Gottschalkia purinilytica: one gene and its partner. The protein of the gene in region 1 interacts with the protein of each later gene in a pairwise test. Links are inferred from orthologs where the notes say so. Each region holds a gene or a part of one and is shown on either strand. Other genes may lie near its edges.

Evidence for each region. The genes of interacting proteins can lie anywhere in the genome.
Region 2: the proteins of rlmB (region 1) and tsaE interact in binary tests that used the Escherichia coli proteins (3 or more experiments, as listed by UniProt). The link is inferred for Gottschalkia purinilytica from one-to-one orthologs.

Annotation. Positions count from the first base shown.
Region 1 is NZ_LGSS01000010.1:61,231-69,953, reverse strand. Bases 1,205-4,087 are described here. They hold rlmB (23S rRNA (guanosine(2251)-2'-O)-methyltransferase RlmB), read right to left. Parts: upstream 3,077-4,087; coding sequence 2,333-3,076; downstream 1,205-2,332. Other genes in these bases: CLPU_RS10645 (Mini-ribonuclease 3), read right to left, coding at 3,916-4,087; thyX (FAD-dependent thymidylate synthase), read right to left, coding at 3,124-3,897; CLPU_RS10660 (NYN domain-containing protein), read right to left, coding at 1,807-2,328; sigH (RNA polymerase sporulation sigma factor SigH), read right to left, coding at 1,205-1,719. Outside these bases: tuf (elongation factor Tu), read right to left, coding at 1-788; more of sigH, read right to left, coding at 1,072-1,204; more of CLPU_RS10645, read right to left, coding at 4,088-4,338; cysS (cysteine--tRNA ligase), read right to left, coding at 4,347-5,744; cysE (serine O-acetyltransferase), read right to left, coding at 5,744-6,421; gltX (glutamate--tRNA ligase), read right to left, coding at 6,732-8,216; CLPU_RS10625 (DUF1002 domain-containing protein), read right to left, coding at 8,309-8,723. UniProt on the Escherichia coli protein: Specifically methylates the ribose of guanosine 2251 in 23S rRNA.
Region 2 is NZ_LGSS01000002.1:92,533-98,410, reverse strand. Bases 2,921-5,878 are described here. They hold tsaE (tRNA (adenosine(37)-N6)-threonylcarbamoyltransferase complex ATPase subunit type 1 TsaE), read left to right. Parts: upstream 2,921-4,144; coding sequence 4,145-4,612; downstream 4,613-5,878. Other genes in these bases: rimI (ribosomal protein S18-alanine N-acetyltransferase), read left to right, coding at 5,324-5,773; tsaB (tRNA (adenosine(37)-N6)-threonylcarbamoyltransferase complex dimerization subunit type 1 TsaB), read left to right, coding at 4,612-5,331; CLPU_RS02240 (ECF transporter S component), read left to right, coding at 3,364-3,966; CLPU_RS02245 (amidohydrolase), read left to right, coding at 2,921-2,957. Also shown: CLPU_RS02255 (GAF domain-containing sensor histidine kinase), read left to right, coding at 1-1,291; CLPU_RS02250 (response regulator), read left to right, coding at 1,295-1,684; more of CLPU_RS02245, read left to right, coding at 1,791-2,920. UniProt on the Escherichia coli protein: Required for the formation of a threonylcarbamoyl group on adenosine at position 37 (t(6)A37) in tRNAs that read codons beginning with adenine.

The DNA of each region.
Region 1 (8,723 bases):
TCAATTCCTGTACATACTACTGTTCTTGATTCTTCTGTTAATCCTATGATTTCTAAGTTATCTTGTACTTTTAATACTCCTCTTTCTACTCTTCCTGTTGCAACTGTTCCTCTACCTGTAATTGAGAATACGTCTTCTACTGGCATTAAGAATGTTTTGTCTGTATCTCTTTCTGGTGTTGGGATTGTTTCGTCTACTACTTTCATTAATTCTACGATTTTGTCTCCCCATTCTCCGTCTGGATCTTCTACTGCTTTTAATGCTGATCCTACTACGATTGGTGTGTTATCTCCATCGAATTCATATTCGCTTAATAATTCTCTTACTTCCATTTCTACTAGTTCGATTAGTTCTTCGTCGTTTACCATGTCTGCTTTGTTTAAGAATACTACTATTTTAGGTACTCCTACTTGTTTTGATAGTAATATATGCTCTCTTGTTTGTGGCATTGGACCATCTGCTGCTGAACATACTAAGATAGCTCCGTCCATTTGTGCTGCTCCTGTAATCATGTTCTTTACGTAGTCAGCATGGCCTGGACAGTCTACGTGTGCATAGTGTCTAGCATCTGTTTCATATTCAACGTGTGATGTTGATATTGTTATTCCTCTTTCTCTTTCTTCTGGAGCTTTATCTATATTATCGTATGCTACTCCTTCTCCTGTTCCAAATCTTTTGTTTAATACGATTGTGATTGCTGCTGTTAATGTTGTTTTACCGTGGTCAACGTGTCCTATTGTTCCTATGTTTACGTGTGGCTTATTTCTTTCAAATTTTGCTTTTCCCATTTTTACTCCTCCTTACACTTATAGGCTCTTACAATTTATAAAACATAATAATGACTATCTCAACAGTCATTTTTATCAAAATTCAAAGTATTTAAGTTTAGGCGTTCCATTTATGTATTTAATATGGAGCCCACGACCGGACTTGAACCGGTGACCTCTTGCTTACCATGCAAGTGCTCCACCTACTGAGCTACGTGGGCATTTCGCCACCTAGATATTTTACTACTTGCATAGTTTAATGTCAACTGCAAAAAGTTACTGTAATTTTACTTTATATACATTTTTATAAATCTCTTACTTCCAAGTATCTCTCTAGTTTTCGTTTAACTCTTTGAAGCGCATTATCAATAGATTTCACATGTCTTTTTAAGTCTACTGCTATCTCTTGATATGATTTACCTTGTAGGTATGAAATCAATACTTCCCATTCTAAGTCACTTAATATTTCCCCAATTTTACTTTCAATATTTCTTAGTTCTTCTCTACTTATTATTAATTCTTCTGGGTCAGTAATCTTAACTCCAGTTAAGACATCAAGTAGAGTTCTATCTGATTCCTCATCATATATAGGTTTATTCAGTGAAACATATGAATTAAGCGGTATATGTTTCTGTCGTGTAGCTGTTTTTATAGCTGTTATGATTTGTCGTGTTATGCAAAGTTCTGCAAACGCTCTAAAAGAAGTAAGCTTGTCTTGATTATAGTCGCGGATAGCTTTATATAATCCTATCATCCCTTCTTGAATTATATCTTCTTTATCTGCCCCAATTAAAAAATAAGATCTCGCCTTGGCCCTTACAAAGTTCTTATACTTCTTGATAAGATACTCTAAGGCCATAGAATTACCATTTTTAGCATCTTCAACAATTACTTCATCTTTTAATTCTTCATAAGTTTCTATTAATGTTTCCTTTTGTACGCTTAAGGCCACAAAACATCCCCTCCAGTAATTAGTTAAAGTCCCCCTTGAACTTATAATTCATATTATATATTAATGAACTTCTATCAGTCAAGTAATTTAGCTATTCTTTCCCCATTTTTCAAGCTTCTCTAAAGTCTCTTTATCTAGCCTTCCTATAATTAGATCATTAGATTCATTTAGCTTGATATTTTTTCTTCTTATAGCTTCCTTATGCTGGCCTATTTCTAATTTTAATTCTCTTGCTGATACTCTCGTTCCACCTCTACCCATTACTATCTGTTGTTCTACCCAATCAGATGTAGCAACCCGTACTTTTTTAGTTCTACCGATAGAGTCTAGTATTTTTTCTATATAGTGATCAGCAGTTTCTTTTTCCTTTGTGTATATAATTTCTACACCCTTTATTTTTTCTTTTTTTTCACTACTTCCTTTTACCAAGTGTGCATCAAACACTATAGTTACTTTAATACCAGTATAACTTTGATACTCTGCCATAATTTCAACAAGCTCATTTCTAGCTGACTCTAAGCTTATATTACTTAACTCTCTTAAGTCTTCCCAAGCGTTTATTATATTATATCCATCTACAAACAGATATTCTTTATGCATACCCTTCATATCATTAATCTAGTCTCCTCTGTCTTACAACCTCATATGCCACTATAGATGTAGCGACAGAAGCATTTAAAGATGATACTTTTCCAGCCATAGGTATTTTTATTAGAAAATCACACTTTTCTTTTACCAGTCTTCCTATTCCTTTTCCTTCACTACCTATAACTAGCCCGATAGGGCCTTTCAAGTCTTTTTCGTAATAGTATTCACCTTCCATATGAGCCCCATATATCCATATGCCTTTAATTTTTAACTCTTCTATAACAGAGCTAATATTTGATACTTTTGCTACTGGTATATACTCAACTGCTCCTGCTGATGTTTTTATTACAGTAGGTGTAATTCCTGCTGATCTTCTTTTTGGTATTATAACTCCATGTGCTCCAGCACATTCTGCTGTACGAATTATGGCACCTAAGTTATGTGGGTCTTCTATTTCATCAAGAATTATAATAAATGGATCTTCATTCTTACTCTCAGCAAACTCTAAAATATCATCTACAGTTTTATATGAATAAGGAGATACTATTGCTATAACACCTTGATGAGAGTTTGTATCTGATAAAGAATCTAATTTTGACTTCTCAACATACTGAATAACTATTCTTTTATCTTTTGCCATTCCTATTATCTTATTAATAGATCCCTTATTAGCACTTTTAGATATTAATATTTTTTCTATGCTTCTTTCAGACTTTAATGCTTCTATAACAGGATTACGACCTTCTATATAGTTTTCTAAATTTTCCATGATTTCACCTCTATTTTTGCTTACATCTCACATATATGTGACTTAAGCTAAAGTGATTTAAATTTTTCCCTTACTTCCTTTATTTTTCCACAAGTCATTTTCCCCTCTGTACAAGGACCTTGTACACATGGTGGTCCGGCATATTGGAATAAAGTAGGAGCAACATGTCTTACTTGTCTAAGCATCTCAGTTGCAAGTGATCTTATTTCCCATTGAGCCCTTTCACAGCATCTATGTTCAAAGAAATTAAATAAAGCTCTAGCATTCATTGTAACTATTATTTTAGTTTCACAAGCATTAGGAAATATGTATCTTGCATCTTCTATGCTCATCTTCTCTGCTTCTTTACGTGCTTTCTCTTCTTTATATCCTTGATTTATTAATCTTTCATAATGCTTTTTAAATAAAATATCTGATATTTTATCATAATATTTTTGATCTTCTTCCATAGCTTTTATAAAAAGCTCTTTAGCTTCTTTTACATTTTCAATAGAAGGAGGGATAATATATTCAAACTGATCTAATTTTACATATCTTTGAGACTGTTGAGAATAAGAAGAACCTATTCTATGTCTTACTAACTGATGTGTAAGAGTCCTGCTTATTCCTTCTATAGCAAATGTAAAAGATATATGTTCTATAGGAGATTGATGTCCTACAGACATAAGCATTTTTATAAAGCTTTCAACTTTCTCATCATCCAGCTTTTCTTCTATCTTGTCCACTCCAACTGCAGAGTAGCAAAGCTTAGCTGATGAAGCTATAAGCTTTTCTCCATCTTCTGTATATCTTAGTAAGTTCACCTTAAGTTTTGATGACAAGTTTATTCCCCCTTAAAACTATTCTTCTATAATATACTTGAATAGTTCCATTATCCTATCATTTCTTTCTAAAAGATATAGGAATCCAATCAAGGCTTCAAATCCTGTAGCATACTTATAATCATGTAAACTAGCATTTTTAGGGATAGTCCCTGATTTGGCATTCCTACCTCTTTTTACAATAGTTTTTTCTTCTTCTGTTAGTTTATCCTCAAGAGAAAATACTATATCTGCTTGAGCCTTGGCCTTTACAAATTTTATAGCTTCTTTATGAAGCTCATGTACTGATATATCTTTAGTATTTATTAGATACGTTCTAACTAAAACTTCATATACAGAGTCTCCTATATAAGCTAGCTGCAAAGGTGACAACATTTTAGCATCTCTTAAAGTCCATTTCTTATTTAAAGCTGTTAATCTATCTAGTATATTATCTTCCATTATTTAAGCTATACTCTCCTCCATTTCACACCGTCTGGTGTGTCTTCTAGTATTATATTTTTCACTTTCAATTCATCTCTAATTTCATCTGCTAACTTGTAATCCTTATTTTTACGAGCTTCATTTCTTTTTTCAATTAATTCTATAATTTCATCTTCTAAAAGTTCTTCTTTTTTTGAAAGAAGTCCTAGTATATCACTTAACTCATTAAATATATTATACACTAAAGTAAGTATAGATTTTGAGTTTTCTTTACTTAAATTACTATTAGAATATCTTACTATTTCAAATAATGTAGATATAGCATCTGCTGTATTCATATCATCATCCATGCTCTGTATAAATTTTTCTTTATATTTTTCTATATCTAATTTTATTTTCTTATCAATATCTGTTAATTCTCTTTCTTCACTATCTTCTATCAAGTCTTCTAGATTCTTCTTACCAATATATAATCTATCTAATCCATTTTTAGCTTGACTCATAGCTTCTTTTCCAAAGTTTAAAGGCTTTCTATAATGTGCTGAAAGCATAAAAAATCTCAATACCTCTAAATCATATTCATTTCCTATTTCTCTAACTGTAAAAAAGTTATTTTTCGATTTAGACATTTTCTGATTTTCAACATTAATCATAGCATTATGAAGCCAGTAGTTAGCAAATGACTTTCCAGTCAAACTTTCACTTTGAGCTATTTCATTCTCATGGTGAGGAAACTTTAAGTCTTCTCCACCTGCATGTATATCTATAGTATCTCCCAAGTATTTTCTAGCCATAGTTGAACATTCTATATGCCATCCTGGTCTTCCTTTTCCCCAAGGACTTTCCCATGCAGGCTCCCCTGGTTTGGCATTTTTCCATAGAGCAAAATCCATAGGGTTGTTTTTTATTTCACTTATTTCAACTCTAGCTCCCGATACTAAATCCTCTATATTTTTCTTAGATAACTTTCCATAATCATTCAACTTAGTTATGTCAAAATATACATCTCCATTAGATTCATAAGCATATCCTTTTTCAATAAGCCCTTCTACAAACTTAATTATATCATCTATATGTTCTGTGGCTTTTGGATGTTTTATTTCATCTTCTTCTATAAGTAACGATTTAGAATCTATTAAAAACTCTTTTATATATCTATCAGCTAATTCTTTTACTGTACTACCCTCTTCATTTGCTTTTTTAATTAACTTATCATCTATGTCAGTAAAGTTTAATAAAAAGTCTACATTATATCCTTTGTACTTAAAATATCTTCTTAAAACATCAAAAACTATTAGTGGCCTAGCATTACCAACATGAATATAATTATATACTGTAGGCCCACAAACATACATTGTGACTTTATTAGGATCAATAGATGTAAATTCCTCTTTTGTTCTAGTTAATGTATTATATAGCTTCATTATTTATCTCTCCTTTGCATTTGTTCAATATATGTCTCAAGGTCTTTAATCTTCTTCTTAAGCGTATCGATCTCTTGAGCTACTGGATCTGGTAATCCTACTTGGTCTAAATCTATTTTATCTTTTATACACATTTCTTTCTTTTCTGGTTCAACTTTCTTGTTATCTTTAATTACTATTCTCCCAGGTACACCAACTACTGTGCAATTAGGTGGAACTTCTTTTAGTACAACAGCACCTGCTCCTATTTTAGAATTATCTCCAACTTTAAATGGACCTAGAACTTTAGCACCACTGCTAACAACCACATTTTTTCCTATAGTAGGATGTCTTTTACCTGTATCCTTACCTGTTCCACCTAAAGTAACACCTTGATAGATAGTAACATTTTCCCCAACCTCTGCTGTCTCTCCAATTACTACACCTGTACCATGATCTATAAATACCCCTTTTCCTAGTTTGGCACCTGGATGTATTTCTATTCCTGTAAAAAATCTAGATATATTTGATAATATCCTTGCTATTAAAAAAAATCTTTTATTGTATAACCAGTGTGCCAATCTGTGTATAGTTATAGCATGTAATCCTGGATAGCATAACAACGCTTCTATACTGGTTCTTACGGCAGGATCTCTAGACTTAATTGCGTTAATATCTTCTCTTAAATTCTTAAACATAAAACAGTACCTCCCCAAACCAAACTACTATACCTTATTCACCCAAAAAATAAAAAATAAAAGTCATCCCTGAAAATTACAGAGACGACTTTTATATCGTGGTTCCACTCTGATTGAGTAAAATCTTACCCTTCTCTTAAAGCTATAACGTAGCCAACGTCCATCCCTACTAAAGTTTCAGGTAGAGGTTCAAAAGCGCACTTCAACTTATTATTGACTTAAGATTCCTCTCAGCTATTAGAATCCATCTCTGTAAGTTTAATAAGCCTACTTTGCTTTATCATAACCTTTTATTATAAAGTTGTAATACTTATTTTATTATTATATTCTTTATATAGTCTATTCGTTCCAGTATGTTTGCTTTACCTAAAACTAATATTATTTTATCCATTTCTGGTCCATGTTGCTGTCCTGTAAGTGCAACTCTTATAGGCATAAATAGATTCTTACCTTTAACTCCTGTTTTCTTTTGAATCTTTTTCATAATTCCGTTAGTAAATTCTTCATCAACTTCATCTACCAACTCTAATTCTTCTTTAAATGCGTCTAACAAACTAGGTACTTGTTCTCCATCTAATACTTCTCTTGCTTCTTTTATTTCAAAATCAACTTCATTGTTAAATATGAATTTAACTTTCTCCGATATTTCTCCTACATAAGACAATCTTTCCTGTACAATTGAAACTAAAGTTTTGATCCATTCATATCTATTTTCAACATCATTCTCTGTAATATATCCAGCCTGAATTAAATGTGGTATAGCTAGTTCAGTTAATATTTCGATATCACTTTCTCTGATATAGTGTCCATTTACCCAATCTAACTTATCTTTATCAAATACTCCACCTGTTTTAGATACTCTATCAAAAGAAAATTCCTTTTCAAGCTCTTCCATAGTAAAAAACTCTTGATTATTTTCTGGACTCCATCCTACTAATGCCAAGTAGTTTATTAATCCTTCCGGAAGATATCCTTTTGCTCTAAAGTCTTCTACTGCAACATCTCCATGTCTTTTACTTAACTTCTTCTTCTCTTTATTAAGTACAGTTGGAAGATGAACAAATTCTGGCGCTTCCCATCCAAAAGCTTCGAACAAATAAGCATGTTTTGGTGCTGATGGAAGCCATTCTTCTCCTCTTACTACATGTGTTATTTTCATAAGATGATCATCTACAACTACTGCTAAATGATAAGTAGGAAATCCATCAGATTTCAAAAGTACTTGATCATCTAAATCACTAGTATTTATACTTATTTCGCCTCTTATTAAGTCATTAAATACTATGTCTCTATTCTCTGGAAGCCTTAATCTTACTACATATTCTTCTCCAGCTTCTATTCTTTTTTTAGCTTCTTCTATACTTATATTTCTACAATACCCATCATATCCGAGCATTAATCCTTTTTCTTTTTGTTCTTCTCTAATTTTATCTAGTCTTTCTTTATTACAGAAACAATAATATGCATGTCCCTTTTCTATTAGATCATCAATATATTTTTTGTATATATCTAATCTTTCTGATTGAATATATGGACCGTATTCACCTTTTTGCACGATCTCTCCATTTTCTATAAATACTCCTTCATCATGAACTACTCCAGACCATTCTAAAGACTTTATAAGATTTTCTATAGAGTCATCTACATATCTTGTTCTATCTGTATCTTCTATTCTTAATATATATTTTCCACCTTTATTTTTAGCAAATAAATAATCATAAAGGGCTGTTCTTAATCCACCTATGTGTAAATACCCTGTAGGACTAGGTGCAAATCTTACTCTAACCTCTGACATTTTATACCTCCTGAATAGCTTCGTTTACTTTTTAATCATTTTCATCAGTATATTATATAATAGAAGGTCATCCTCTACAAGAAAATAAACATCTACTTGCTTCCAAATAGTCCTTCAAATATTCCCTTTACAAAATCTAATATTCTTCCAAGAATTGATTTTACTTCTTCATTATTCTTTGTTAAATCACCAAGTTTATCAGTAATATTTTTAAGCTGGCCTTTAATTTCTCCTAAGTCTAAATCTAGTTTAGATATTTTCTCCATTAATTCTACTATTTTTTGAACTTGTTCTTTGTTTAGCGTTATATTAAGTTGTTCTGAAGTATCATTTACTATTTGCTTTATTTCTTCTGGTTTTTCAGCATTCTTTTCAACAACCTGTTCTTTTACACTTTGTATTAATTGACTAGCTTCATCCTTACCTATTTCTTGACCTAGTTCTCCAGTTTTCGCTATTTCTTCATTAGCTATTTCTTTTTCCTCTTCACTGATATTTTTACCTGTA
Region 2 (5,878 bases), on another replicon or contig:
CTCTCTAGATAATATAAGAAATAAAGAGAGTGAAATTTTTCTTAAGTACATAAGAAGCTTATTCATTGATAAGAAACTATTATATAGTGAAAATAAGAAACTAGAGCTATTAAATGAACTCATACTAGAAACTTCATATATGACTAGTAGTGATGAGTTACTAAATATTTCTTTAAAGAAAATATCAGACATTATAGGTGCCGATTTTGGATATATAATTAACAATAATAAAGGTAGCATAGATGTAATTTCTCAATACAACGTTCCAAATGATTACTTAGAAGATGTAAAGAAAATAGAAATAGAAGAGGAAGATATTCTGAATATACTAGAAAAGGGTACTTGTATAAGAATGGCTGATATGCAAGGTAAGTATGCTTTTGTAAGTAAAAAGTATAATCTCAATACTATTATAGAAATACCTTTGGTTTTCATGAATGGTTTGCATATAGGTATTATGAGACTATTTTCTATTAGACAAGCTTATGACTTCTACCATCATGTATCATTTTTAGAAGCCGTGTCAAATACTATAACTAGCTTGCTAGAAAGACAAAAATATGTAGATGATAATCAACGAAAATTAATAATGTCTGAAAAGCTTAGAGTACTAGGAGAACTTGCAGGTGGCATAGCACATGATTTTAATAATATACTTACAACTATATTAGGATTTTCTCAGATAGCCATGAATAAATTATCTGATAGTGAAATAAAACAGTATATACAAACTATATATAGTTCTTGTTTAGATGGAAAGTCTATAGTGGAGAAAATACAATCTTTTAGTAGAAAAAATACAAATGTAAAGAAAGAAGTTAATTGTATTAATGATATAGCTAGAAGTGCTATAGAAATGGCTAAACCCAAATGGAAAAATTATTATGAAACTGGTGGAATAAAGTTTCATGTTATAGAAAAGTTAGAGTCAACGAGTAATATACATTGTAATCAATATGAGATAAAAGAAGTAATACTCAATATAATATTAAATGCTATGGATGCCATGGAAAAGGGTGGAACTTTAACAATCAGAACTTATGATGATGATGAGAATACAATAGTTGTAGAAATAGAAGATACTGGATCAGGTATGACTGAAGAAGTAAAAGAGAATTTGTTTGAACCTTTCTTTAGTACAAAAGGAGCTAAAGGAACAGGTCTAGGTCTTAGTATATCTAAAAATATAATTTATAGTCATGGCGGATATATTGAGGTACATAGTGTTCCTGGAGAAGGCACTTTGTTTAAAATTTATTTACCTAAAACACTTGAAATTAATGAAAAATAACATATGTGTACTAACGAACTACCAAAATTTGAAAATATAGAAGCTCTAGTTGTAGATGATATGAAAGAAGTTGGAAAAACAATAGGTTCTCTTTTAACAGTGTTAGGAATAAATTCTGATATAGAAAATTATAGCAGTAAAGTTGAAAGTCTAATTAAAGAGAAGGAATATGATATAATAGTTTGCGATCTTGCTATGCCTGTACTTAATGGAATAGAAGTTTCAAGAATAGTTAAATCATATAATAAAGATATTAAGTTCATACTAATGACAGGTTGGCCAGATGATATAAAAAATGAAAATTTAGAGACCGTAGATGTAATGTTACAGAAACCTTGTACCCTAGAAGTTATAGCATCTACAATTGACAGTTTGATCAATCATCCTACCTAAAAGATGACTGAAGGATAAAGTGAAACAATACAAGTTATATTTGTATTGTTTTATTTTATCAAGTTAAGTCTTATAATCTTATTGTGAGAAACTAAGGAGGAAATTTATGATACTAATAAAGAATGCTAAAATATACAAAGGAACAGGAGAAGTTATTGAAAATGGAAGTATACTTATAGATAAAGGTAAAATAAAGGAAATCAATAATAATATAAAAGTAGAAGAAAATGTAGAAACTATAGATGTAAAAGGTAAAATAGTTACACCAGGATTCATAGATGCTCACTGTCATCTTGGAATATTTGAAGATGGTATAGGATTTGAAGGAGAAGATGGAAATGAGGAGGTTGATCCTGTTACTCCACATTTAAGAGCAATAGATGCAATAAATCCTATGGACAGAACTTTTAAAGAGGCATATGAAGGTGGGGTTACTACAGTAGCTACAGGTCCTGGCAGTGCTAATGTAATAGCAGGGCAATTTGCTGTTATAAAAACATATGGTAAAAGAATTGATGATATGATAGTAAAGGAATCAGTAGCTATGAAAGTAGCATTTGGAGAAAATCCAAAGAGGGTATACGAGAGTCAAAAAAAATCTCCAGTAACTAGAATGGCTACCGCTGCTATATTAAGAGAAAGTTTATTTAAAGCTAAGGCTTATGTTAAAAAGGTAGAGAAAAATTTAACGACAGGTATAGATCCATATGAATTTGATATGAAGTTAGATGCTATGTCAAAAGTAATAAATAAGGAGATTCCATTAAAAGCTCATGTACATAGAGCTGACGATATATTTACTGCTATAAGAATAGCTAAAGAATTTGAGGTAGGCATTACCTTAGATCACTGTACAGAAGGACATCTCATAGCTGACTATATAAAAGAAGAAAATATATGTGCAATAGTAGGACCGAGCTTAACTGATAGATCTAAGTTTGAACTTAAAAATCTAACTTTTGAAACTCCATCTGTACTTCATAAGGCTGGAGTAAAAATAGCAATTATGACAGATTCTCCAGTAATACCACTTCAATATCTTCCACTATGTGCAGGACTCTCTATAAAAGCAGGTCTAGATGAAGAAACTGCTTTAAAGGCTATAACAATAAATCCAGCTGAAATACTGGGAATAGAAGATAGAGTTGGAAGTATAGAAGTAGGCAAGGATGCAGATATAGTAGTGTTTGATGGACATCCGTTAAAAGATATAGGCTGTAATACACTTTTAACTATGATCAATGGTAATATAGTTCATAGAGAAGGAATATAATTAGAGAATGGAAGATTTAATATGATATACAAGGAATATTCCAATATATTGTATACAATAAAGATAAAAGTAGTTGAGATTGATTTGACATAAAAAAATATGTGTGAAATAATGATTACTGTAAAAGTGAATAAAAATTATTCTTATTCTTCAGGGCAGGGTGAGATTCCCGACCGGCGGTAAAGTCCGCGAACTGCTTTGCAGTTGACTTGGTGAGATTCCAAGACCGACAGTATAGTCTGGATGGAAGAGGTTTAAGGATGTTAGATTAGTATTTTTTTAATCTAAGTACTTAATATAACTTGAATATCATGCCCTGAGATTTTATCTCAGGGCTTTTTGTATAAGTATATATAAATTTATTAATTATTTAACAATAAAGTTTATATAAAAAGGAGATGAGTGTATGGAAAGGATAAATAAAAGAATTAGTACTGCATTATTAACGAAAATATCAGTATTGTCTGTAATATCATTTTTAATAATGTATATAGAAGTACCTATGTGGTTTACACCGGAGTTTCTTAAAATCGATTTAAGTGATTTACCTGCACTAATAGGTTCATTTTCTTTAGGTCCTATTGCAGGAGTAGTTATTGAACTTGTAAAGAATTTATTGAAGTTTGGACTAAAGGGTACCACTACTTTAGGAGTCGGAGAAATAGCAAACTTCATAGTAGGGGCTATATATGTATGGACAGCAGGATATATATATAGTAGATCAAATAATTTTAAAGGTGCCGTAAGAGGTATGTTATTTGGAACTATAGTAATGAGTGTAGTGGCATCAGTATTAAACTATGTATTTTTAATACCTTTTTATGCTAAATTATATGGATTACCTATTCAAGCATATATAGACATGGCTAAGGCAGTTAATAAGTATGTAGTAAGCTTTGAAACATTTATTATATTTGGAATTTTACCGTTTAATATATTAAAAGGAATTTTGGTGTCACTAGTAACTATGCCTTTATATAAAAGATTAGGGAGTATAATTAGTAAATAAATATATTAATTCTTGATAGTTGATAGGATTTATTGAGGATATAATATATTGCTTAATATTATGAACTATAAAATAATGCAAAAAGACTAATAGAAATAGGTATATAAATTCTATTAGTCTTTTTATTGTACATATTTGTTAAAGTGGATATAATATTTTTGAATGGATAAAAGAGAGGATGAAACAATTGATAAAAATTACTACAAGTAGTCCTGAAGAAACTAAAAATATAGGGTATAGACTTGGAAAGCTCCTTAAAGGTGGAGAAATTATATGTATGAATGGAGACTTAGGAGCAGGAAAAACGACATTAACTCAGTCTATAGCAGAAGGACTTGAGGTAAATGACTATGTTACTAGTCCAACATTTACTATAGTAAATGAATATGAAGGAAGACATAAGCTATATCATTTTGATGTCTATAGAATAGGTGAAATAGATGAAATGTATGATTTAGGATATGAAGAGTACTTTTATTCAGATGGAGTTACTATAATAGAATGGTCAAGTATGATAGAAGAGATACTACCTAAAGAGAGATTGAATATAGAAATAAGAAAAGGTTATAGCTCAGATAATAGAGAATTAATTATAAATAGTTTTGGAGAAAGATACGATGAAATAATTAAGGAGTTGAAATCATAATGAAAGTATTAGCAATCGATACCTCAAGTACAGTTGCTACAGTAGCTATAATGGATGATGAAAAACTAATAGGAGAATATACGATAAATGATAAAATGACTCACTCTCAAAAGTTAATGCCAATTATAAGGGACATAATGAAAGCTTCTGATTTAAATATAGATGAAATAGATGTGTTTGGAGTTTCAAAAGGACCAGGTTCTTTTACTGGACTTAGAATAGGAATTGCTACAATTAAAAGTTTGGCCCATTCTGTAGAAAAAGATGTAGTTGGGATTTCTACTTTAGATGCATTAGCTTTTAATATACCTTTTAGTAATGGAATAATAGTTCCTATAATGGATGCAAGAAGAGAAAGAGTATTCACAGGAATATACAAATGGGAAAGTGGCGGATTACATATTATAAGAGAAAATATGGTTATAGAAGTTGATGAACTTATGAAGATCTTAAAGGAAAGACCAGAAAATATCATATTTAATGGTGATGGGACATTAGTATATAAAGATAAGATAATAAAGGAACTTGGAGATAAATCTATATTTGCACCAAAGCATGCTAATATGGCTAGGGCGTCATCAATAGCTGAATTAACCATGGCACAAGCTAAGGAAGGAAAAACAGAAAGTTATCTTACATTAGTACCTAATTATTTAAGAGAGTCTCAGGCACAAAGAGAACTTGACAAAAAAAATTGTGAGGTTGATAAAAATGAGTAACATATTGATTAAGGAAATGGAAGAAGAAGATATAGATCAAGTATGTAAAATAGAAGAAATATCATTTTCTACACCTTGGACAAAGGAAGCTCTTACAATGGAAGTAACAAAAAATAACTTAGCAAAATACTTAGTCGCTAAAAAAGAAGATAAAGTAGTGGGATATGCTGGAGTATGGATTATTATAGACGAAGGTCATATAACTAATATTGCTGTATCTCCAGATTATAGAGGACAAGGAATAGGATCACTTTTAGTAGAAAAGCTTGTAAAACTTTGTGAAGAGAAGGGTATAAGCAATATGACTTTAGAAGTTAGAGAGTCTAATACTACGGCTCAAAGTCTTTATAAAAAGTTTGGATTTGAAGAATATGGGATAAGACCAAACTACTATTCAGATAATAATGAAAACGCTCTGATTATGTGGAGAAAGGATAAATAAAAAAACATATTTTTTGTCGATGATTATACTGAATACACAACCTAAAAATATTAAATTTTATACAAAACTATATTTAAAAGTAATATAATGGAATCAAGGTATAGA